Linked DNA regions of Brasilonema sennae CENA114. The main gene of each other region encodes a partner of the protein of the gene in region 2 in a complex. Links are inferred from orthologs where the notes say so. Each region holds a gene or a part of one and is shown on either strand. Other genes may lie near its edges.

The links. The genes of interacting proteins can lie anywhere in the genome.
Region 1: the proteins of DP114_RS17190 (region 2) and atpC are in contact, whole or in part, in a cryo-EM structure (PDB 9ITS), measured with the Chloroflexus aurantiacus proteins. The link is inferred for Brasilonema sennae CENA114 from one-to-one orthologs. Residues at the interface, in WP_012258894.1 of Chloroflexus aurantiacus: Pro2, Arg9, Arg10, Arg12, Ser13, Val14, Asn16, Val17, Ile20, Thr21, Met24, Val27, Lys31, Arg34, Ala41, Thr42, Pro44, Tyr45, Arg48, Met49, Val52, Arg88, Leu90, Arg142, Asp145, Ala146, Lys148, Leu149, Val205, Asp206; in WP_012258892.1 of Chloroflexus aurantiacus: Glu6, Val8, Thr9, Ala10, Glu11, Arg12, Val13, Thr26, Lys27, Asp28, Pro39, Leu40, Met41, Thr42, Ile43, Phe66, Glu68, Val69, Leu70, Arg73, Thr75, Leu77, Ala78, Asp79, Arg102, Gln107, Arg110, Asp111, Leu114, Ala117.

What each region holds. Positions count from the first base shown.
Region 1 is NZ_CP030118.1:1,135,047-1,137,739, forward strand. It holds atpC (ATP synthase F1 subunit epsilon), read right to left. Parts: upstream 1,708-2,693; coding sequence 1,294-1,707; downstream 1-1,293. Other genes in the region: recF (DNA replication/repair protein RecF), read right to left, coding at 1-1,014; atpD (F0F1 ATP synthase subunit beta), read right to left, coding at 1,874-2,693. UniProt on the Escherichia coli protein: Produces ATP from ADP in the presence of a proton gradient across the membrane.
Region 2 is NZ_CP030118.1:4,032,155-4,038,357, forward strand. Bases 3,441-6,203 are described here. They hold DP114_RS17190 (F0F1 ATP synthase subunit gamma), read right to left. Parts: upstream 5,415-6,203; coding sequence 4,467-5,414; downstream 3,441-4,466. Other genes in these bases: DP114_RS17185 (class I SAM-dependent methyltransferase), read right to left, coding at 3,598-4,362; atpA (F0F1 ATP synthase subunit alpha), read right to left, coding at 5,512-6,203. Outside these bases: DP114_RS17150 (group II intron reverse transcriptase/maturase), read left to right, coding at 1-161; DP114_RS17160 (hypothetical protein), read left to right, coding at 709-963; DP114_RS17165 (hypothetical protein), read right to left, coding at 1,214-1,363; DP114_RS17170 (GIY-YIG nuclease family protein), read left to right, coding at 1,457-1,873; cobalt-precorrin-5B (C(1))-methyltransferase CbiD, read right to left, coding at 1,918-3,000. UniProt on the Escherichia coli protein: Produces ATP from ADP in the presence of a proton gradient across the membrane. The gamma chain is believed to be important in regulating ATPase activity and the flow of protons through the CF(0) complex.

The DNA.
Region 1 (2,693 bases), 2.9 Mb from region 2 along the record:
TAGTAGCAGGGGTGGTTCGCCAACCACTTGTTCTATAAGTTCCAATTCTGCTAGCTTTAAGGCTAGTACTAGGGTTCGTTGCTGACCTTGAGAACCGTATTGACGGCATGGTGTTTGATTAATTGTCAATTCTATTTCGTCACGATGAGGACCAACAAGGGTTGTACCTTGATGTAACTCTTGCCAAGCACGCTGCTCTATTTTTTCTAAAAAAGCTTGCTGTACTTGCTCTGGATTGTTCTGGTCTAATGAAACATTGGGTGAGTACTTAAGTTCTAGAATTTCTGTACCACCACTGATACTAGCGTGCCAAGCACTAGCAATAGGGGCTAGTCGCTGTATGGCACGATCGCGTCGTCGAATCACCCGTGTTCCTGTCGTAGCCAACTGTGCATTCCAAATATCTAACTCAGAATGTTGTGGAGTTTGGGCTTTTGAACTTGTCAGATGCAGTGGTTTTTCTTGTGGACGCGCAGCCGTTTCCCGTAACGATGGCGACTGGTGTTGCAAAGTGCTTTTCAAGAAGGCATTGCGCTGCCGCAAAACCTGGTTATATTGCTGTAGAATATGAGCATAGACAGGTTCAAGTTGGATTAACAGAGTATCCAGCCAGTTTCGGCGACCTTCAGGACCACCGCGAATAAGATCTAAATCTAAACTAGAAAACTGTACTGCATTCAGGACACCAAGAAAATCCATTTGACGCCGCAGAGTTTCACCATTTAAACCAACGGTACGGCGACCATTTCGACGCAAGGTGAGAGCAAGGTCACTGATGCCAGTTTGTCGCTCTAAAGTGCCAACAACCATGGCTATGGTTTCTCCATCTTGAATTAAATCGCGATCGCGTGCCATTCTGTGCGATCGCAATGTTGCCAGCAATTCCACCGCCTCCAACAAATTGGACTTGCCCTGAGCATTATTGCCTACCAAAATTGTTTTGGGAGCACTAAACTCAACTTGCTGCTGTTTATAGTTGCGAAATTGTCGCAGATGAAGGGTTTTCAGGTACATATGCTATTGAGACTCCCCGGATTGCTTACTGCTTTGACTTTAGCGGAGCTTTCCTTTAGGAATCGCCTGTGACAAGCCGTCCCTTGAACGCACTGCAGAACTGGCAAAAGCTAATAATGCACTCCGAGGTAGTATCTGTCCTCAGACATTAGTCTACAGCCACGCCTAAAGTATGGTAGAAAGCAAGCTAAGCCTCCTAGTAACCTCATGTTCCTTCAGACTTACTGGAAACTTCTGTCAGAGAACAATTTGTAGATAGAGCAACCTACCTACAAGTAACTAGACTGTACCACCTGCAGCTTGAAAACGAGCACGAGCGCGTTTGTATGCTTGGTTTGCTTGGATTTGGCTTTGGCGCTCTTCTGCTTGTACTTGATTCAAACGGGTTTCAGCTTCATTCAAAGCAGCACGGGCTTCCTCAATGTTAATTGCGTCACCCCGCTCAGCACTGTTTACTAGAATTGTGACTTCATCTTTTTCAACTTCGGCAAAGCCACCCAACAGGGCGATCGCTGTCCAACCCTGATTTTTCTCAGCACGCACTCGCATAACGCCCGTATCTAGGGCTGTTAACAGTGGTGCGTGTCCGCTGAGGATACCGAGTTGACCGGTGGTGCTGGGCAAAATGACTTCTTCAGCTGGGGCGTCCCACACAGTTTGATCTGGGGAAATTACACGAACAGTCAATGTCATATTTCAGTTATCAGTTATCAATTATCAGTTATCAGTGAGCCAGCGCGAATGACGGGTCTCCCGACCTAGGCGACTGCGAACCCGAAGGGTTATCGGTCATCAAGTATCAGTGAACAGTGATCAGAATTAGTATGATAACTGTTCACTGATAACTGTTCACTGAATATTAGCCTTTGAGTTTTTCGGCTTTGGCGACTGCCTCGTCAATATTGCCGACCAAGTAGAAAGCCTGCTCTGGCAGATTATCGAATTCTCCAGCAAGAATTCTCTGGAAGCCTTTGATGGTTTCTTCCAGCTTCACGTACTTACCAGGAGAACCGGTGAACACTTCTGCCACAAAGAACGGCTGGGACAAGAAACGCTCAACTTTGCGTGCACGCTGCACAGTCAGACGGTCATCTTCAGACAGTTCGTCCAAACCGAGAATTGCGATGATGTCTTGGAGTTCCTTGTAACGCTGTAGTGTTGATTGTACAGCACGAGCAGTGTTGTAGTGTTCTTCGCCAACAATGTTGGGTTGCAACATGGTGGAAGTAGAATCTAGGGGGTCTACCGCTGGATAAATTCCCTTAGATGCCAAACCCCGAGATAGTACAGTTGTTCCATCCAAGTGAGCGAATGTGGTAGCGGGTGCGGGGTCGGTTAAGTCGTCGGCTGGTACGTATACCGCTTGAATTGAGGTAATTGACCCTTCGTTGGTGGAAGTGATCCGCTCTTGCAGTGCACCGACGTCGGTTCCTAATGTTGGCTGATATCCTACAGCAGAAGGCATCCGTCCCAACAGAGCTGACACTTCTGAACCTGCTTGCACAAATCGGAAGATATTGTCAACAAACAGCAGCACGTCTTGCTTGTTCACATCGCGGAAGTACTCTGCTATTGTCAACCCAGATAGACCTACCCGCATTCTTGCTCCGGGTGGCTCGTTCATCTGACCGTACACTAGGGCAATCTTCGATTCGTTGAGGTTATCTTTGTTGATTACC
Region 2 (6,203 bases):
AAAACCATACATGTGGATATTGTAATATGAAAATGTTATCAGGAGAAACGGTTCACCTGCACCACATTGACAGCAATCACAGCAACTGGAAAACCAATAACCTCACTGCTGTACATGAAAGCTGCCATGATTACATACACATGAGCAAGGGGAAACCCTAAAACATCGGGAGCCGGATGCACTGAAAAGCGCACGTCCGGTTCTAACAGAGAGGTGCAGGAGATAATACTCCTCATCGACTCTACCCAACATACTATTTTACCATTGGCCTGCCAGAAAATGCTGGAGAACCGCTGCAAACAATTACCATTCATCAGCGTGAAGGAGTAGATCGTGTGCGCTTTGACTTGCCAGACACTTCTGCTTTTGAAGGAACACCTTCCAAAGAAGGTCCAAAGCTTGCTTTGAAAGATGTGACAAGGGACAGCAAAACCAAAACACTATCGCTCATATTTGATCCGCCAGTACCTCCAGGTAGAACCATCACACTAGCTCTCAAGCCAGTGCAGAACCCGACGGTTGCTGGTGTCTACCTATTTGGAGTCACGGCGTTTCCGCCGGGAGACCAACCTCATGGTCAATTTCTCGGTTATGGAAGGTTGCAATTTTACAACTTTGGTTTTCGGTTTTGAGCAAAGCTAGGGGTGTAAGGGTGTAGGGAATAGCTGCACTGTCTAGATATAAGTTATAATATCGAGATAAAAAATTATGCAAATTACTTTAGATATACCTGATGAGATTGCTCGCAATTTAGAATCTCACAAGGAAGATTTACCCCAGATTTTGGCTCTAGGATTGCGAGAAATGACGGCTAATCCTTCTACAGGTTTTTCTGGACTGACTGAAGTTTTAGAGTTTTTAGCAAAGTTACCATCTCCTGAAGAAATTTTAGCTCTCCGTCTTTCGCCTATGGTTCAAGCTGAAATTGAATCTCTTTTAGACAAAATCGTACTCAAGGTTTAGATGAAAGCGATCGCTGTCTGTGGCAACATTATGAGTTTATTGAGCATTTAGTACGTCTTGCTAAAGCTCAAGCTCTGCTCAAGTTACAACAAAGTGCATGAGCAAAACTTACATTTCTACTAATACCAAGTTGCGTTCTGTTGTAATAGCACTTTAGGGGAGATTGGTTCATTCCGCTGAGTCCTGAGCCTGCGGCACGGCAAAGCCGAACGGACACGCTGCGCGTTCGCTCTTAGCGTGCGCTTTGCGCTTACGCTTCACTCGCAATGACAGGTGGTACTTTTGATTGCAACTTGGTATAACTTGCGACAAATAGTATTTGATCGCGCTCAGGGTTGTTGTGAGTGATGCTGGCTTCGACTTCGCTCAGCCAGCAAAAGCCATAGCTGGTAAAAGCCATTTATCTAGTAACAGAGTCTTCCCTGAGCGAAGTCGAAGGGAACACTTTTATATGTAACTAGAAAAGAAGCGAAGCGATCGCACAAATCAATTTATGGCTTATATGTATATTCTTGAGTGCGCTGATCGTAGTTATTACACAGGTAGTACCAAGAATCTAGAACAGCTTCACAGGCAACATCAGCAAGGTCTGGGTGCAAATCACACAGCAAAACGGTTGCCTGTGAAGCTGATTTTCTGTGAGTATTATGAGCGCGTAGTTGATGCTTTTGAGCGTGAGAAGCAGGTGCAAGGTTGGAGTCGGAAGAAGAAGCAAGCTTTGATTGTAGGGGATACAAATTTGTTGCATAAGTTAGCTGAGTGTCAAAATGAAACTCATTACAGTCGGTTGACTGGTTTCGGTGGTGATGGCTTCGACACTTCGACAAACTCAATGCATCCCTCCGCTGGCTTCGACTCCGCTCAGCCACCAGAAGAACGCTCGCTGAGCGTTTGCGCAGCGCCCCCTTAGGGGCTAGCCGAAGGGAGTACATCACACCTTTGATGAGAACTTTCTTAGTTTTGATCAAAACTCAAAAGTTCTTTTGCGTGCAAGTCTTGGCTGATGATTTCGCCTTTGCGGTCAAACAATACAGTACCAACTTTAAGGGCAACATTAGCATATTTTTGCACGTAAGCAGTAGCCTTCTGACTAATTTTTTCTGCTAGTATCCCAAATACTGATTCTGCCAGTCCTAGTTCGATTAATTTTTTGTGTGCTGCATCTGCAGTCTTAGTATCTAAAATTGCCCGTGCTGTTTGTACATCACCACCAACAGCAACAACTGCTGCACTTATAATTTCTAATTTGGCATCTGCTAAATGACTAGACGTATTGAAAATGCCACCAGCCAGCTTAATCAGTTTGCCATGATATCCCAGCAGCAAAACAGAAGTTGCTTGATATAGTCCAGCTTCTACAAGCATTGCACCAATCCAATTCCCGGTTTGCACAACTGCTGATTCTGGTATGCCTAAACGTTGTGCAACTTGCATACCATTGCTACCAATACAAAACACCAAACCAGGACAAACTTTGACCTTAGCCTGCAACGACAAACGAAATTCTTCTAAATAGTCAGCCGCCGACAAAGGTTGAGAAATTCCACTGGTTCCCAACAAAGCTAACCCTTCTAAAATGCCAAAGGCTTCATTAGAAGTACGTTGCGCCAATTGACGCCCTTCAGGAAGAATAATTGATACCGTTGCCGTTTGCTCTGGGGGAATCAGAGATAGTAAATTGGCATCAAACAGGCGACGGGCATAACTGTAAATCGCTGGTTCTCCAGAGGTTGTTTTTCCCAAACCCTCTCCTGCTTCTAAAATCAAGGCTTGGGATTGCCTTTGTGACAATTTTACCCAAGCCCAAATGGGCGTGTTTTTTGTTAAATCTAAGTTATCACCTGGATCGCTGAGTGTCACTGCCAAGGCACTCTGAGAGTCTAAAGCTGCAACTTGAGAAATCGAAATTTCTGCTGTTTGAGAAAGCAGATCAATCTCAACTGAGAGTTGAGAATCTATTTTTTCACGCAGATGCATAAGAGCAGCCTTAGCAGCGGCTACTGCAAACACTGGCAGGGTATAACCTGTACGAGCCATATAGTTGTTAAATAAGTTTTTAGAAACATCTTTGCCAAACAACTTTTTAAGCGCCCAGAAAAAATGAAATCCGCCATCACATAAAACTGTCAGGCGGATTTGCGGATATTTTTTAGTGGATCCGAGCAGAGTCGAACTGCTGTCCAGACTGGGTATTGACCCCCCGCTCGTTCACAGGCTTAGCCTCTTTTACCCTCAAGGCGGGGAACGTTCATTATCCCGAACGCTAGGATGCTCTGGTTAAGTCTTAGCTAACAAGCGAACCAGAGACACTTGCTAGAGCATCCGTTGGGGGTTGGTCTCTAGTCCTTAACGGAGTCAAACTAGAGACGCTCGAACCGAAAAGAGGTTATTAGGCAGCTACTACAGCTTGCTTACGAGCAAAAGGTACAATGTTGTTTGCATTTACTTTATGTTGAGTCTTGGATTTTCGAGAGACGACTCACTCTCGACCTGTTTCACAAAGTAGCTTTCGCCAACCTGTCGAAACCGTTACGGACCCATGTGTTTTACCTATAGTACGATTATAATACGCTATTTTCAAATGTGCCACTCAGGAGCTAAATTTGAGATTTTGGTGGGATTTGGTCTTCTGGTTCATGCCAGTGCTGCACAGAAACACAAGGTGTCTTTGTGACAACTTGGTTGTAGACCGTCAGTATAGTTGGCGCATAAGGTAATGTCTTTGTAACCGTTTTCCTGCAAACAGATGATAAATTCATCTCGCCCAAACCAGTGCAGGGGTAACCGCTGTAACTCTGTGGCAATGAGTTCTCCGTCCTTCCACTTCTCGTAGCGAATCACACTCATGTTGAGTTGATTCAGCCAGTCGATGTCAGAAGTGATTTGCAAAAGAATTGTTGAACCATCAGGACACTCAATAGGCGATCGCTGCCTTACGATATTCTCAGTCTTAAAATCTTCGATGGGTAATTCCAAATCGATGAAGATTCGACCTTGGGGTTCAAGGTGTCGTGCAAAAGCTTGTAAGGCGGCGACAGCAGCATTTCGCTTCTCTAGCAACATAAAAGAACCGAAGGACACAATGATCGCTTTGAATTTCCCAGGGAGGTCAAGGTTTTCTACAGAACCATGATGGAGAACTGGTTTCAACCCCTTTTGCGTACAGTGCCGATGGCAACAAGCAAGCATATCTTCTGAAGAATCGATGCCCTCAACGTTCAAATTAGCTTCTAGCAGCGGGATGAGTAGTCGTCCCGTGCCAACCATCGCCTCAAGAATTCTGCCACCAATTTTAGAAAGATGTTTGATGTAGTATGGAACGTCAGGGTACTTTCCATCAATGGGCTTGGTGATATCATAAACCTCAGTACACAAAGATCCATATGTCGTCAGTGTCATCATTAGCCTCCATTGGTGAAAAAGCCCCAACAATTAAAAATAGCTAATTGCTAATTTCAACACAACTAGCAATTAGCTATTATTCATTTGCTATGAGCAATTTCCTAACCTAGTGCCTCAGCACCGCTGACAACCTCTAGGATTTGATTGGTAATTGCGGCTTGCCGCGCTTTGTTGTAAGACAAAGTGAGGGCATTCATCAGTTCCTTGGCGTTATCGCTAGCATTGCTCATTGCTGTCATCCGTGCAGCAAGTTCGCTGGCAGCTGATTCTTGCAGCGCCCGCAAAAGCTGGTTACTCAGATACAGAGGTAGTAAGGAATCGAGAATCTGTACTGGGTCTTGCTCGAAAATCATGTCACTGGATAAAGTACGGGTTTGAGCGGTTACTTTCTCTCGTGTGACTTCAAATTCACCGCCACGGGTTGTTAAGCGGAAGATTTCGTCATCCTGTGCTTCCAAACCTTGAGCGTCAAGAGGAAGCAGGGTTTGCACTACCGGACGAGAACTCACCAAGGAGACGAACTTGGTGTAGATAAGCTCAATACGATCTACGCTGTCTGACAAGAACAGAGAAAGCAATTGGTCAGCAATCTTGTTGGCTTCAGCAGCGGTAGGGATTTGCTCTAAACCAGTATAGGTGGCGTCTATCGGCTGTTCGCGACGTTGGAAATACTGGGTTGCTTTGCGTCCTACGATGACAAATTTGTAGTCTACACCTTCTGCTTTGAGTTCTTTGGCGCGATTTTCGGCACGTTTGATAACGTTGTTGTTGTAGCCGCCGCACAAACCGCGATCGCCTGAAATCACTAACAGCCCTACTGACTTAACTTCCCGTTTTTTCAACAGTGGTAAGTTTGCTTCTTCAAAACGCAGACGAGTTTGTAGACCGTACAGAACTTGCGCCAAGCGGTCGGCGAAGGGACGGGTGGATAGCACCTGTTCTTGAGCGCGACGCACCCGCGCTGCAGCCACCAGCCGCATGGCTTCTGTAATTTTTTTGGTATTTTTGACTGATTGAATGCGATCGCGTATTGCTTTGAGATTTGGCATAAATTTTGTCCTTAGTCGTTAGTCCTCAGTCGTTAGTCAAGAGTCAATAGCCATTAAGCTCTTTACTAATGACTAATGACTAATGACTCTTGACTAATTATGCTGTTGCCAAGAAGGTCTTCTTGTATTCGTTAATTGCCTCTTTCAAGAGTGCTTCTTCTTCATCACCCAGTGCTTTCTTGGATTGAATTCCTTGAACGTACTGAGGTTTGCTGGTCTTTAAGTACTCGCGCAATCCTTTGGTGAAGTCAGTAATTTTCTCGACATCAATGTCGTCTAAGTAACCGTTGATACCAGCATAAAGAAGAGCGACTTGCTCGTACACCGATAGCGGTGCATTTTGTGGCTGTTTCAAAAGTTCCCGCAAGCGCGCACCCCGTGCCAGCTGGTCTTGAGTTGCTTTATCTAAGTCAGAGGCGAATTGTGAGAAGGCTTGCAGTTCGTCAAACTGTGCCAACTCCAGCTTCAATTTACCAGCAACTTTCTTCATTGCCTTGGTTTGAGCAGCTGAACCCACCCGTGATACGGAAATACCAGGGTTAATAGCGGGACGGATACCAGAGTTGAACAAGTCGGAAGACAGGAAGATCTGACCGTCTGTAATCGAAATTACGTTGGTGGGGATGTAAGCAGATACGTCACCTGCTTGAGTTTCGATGATTGGCAGAGCAGTCATGCTACCTTTACCCAATTCGTCACTCAGCTTAGCCGCACGTTCCAACAGACGTGAGTGGATGTAGAACACGTCTCCAGGATAAGCTTCACGTCCGGGAGGACGACGCAGCAGCA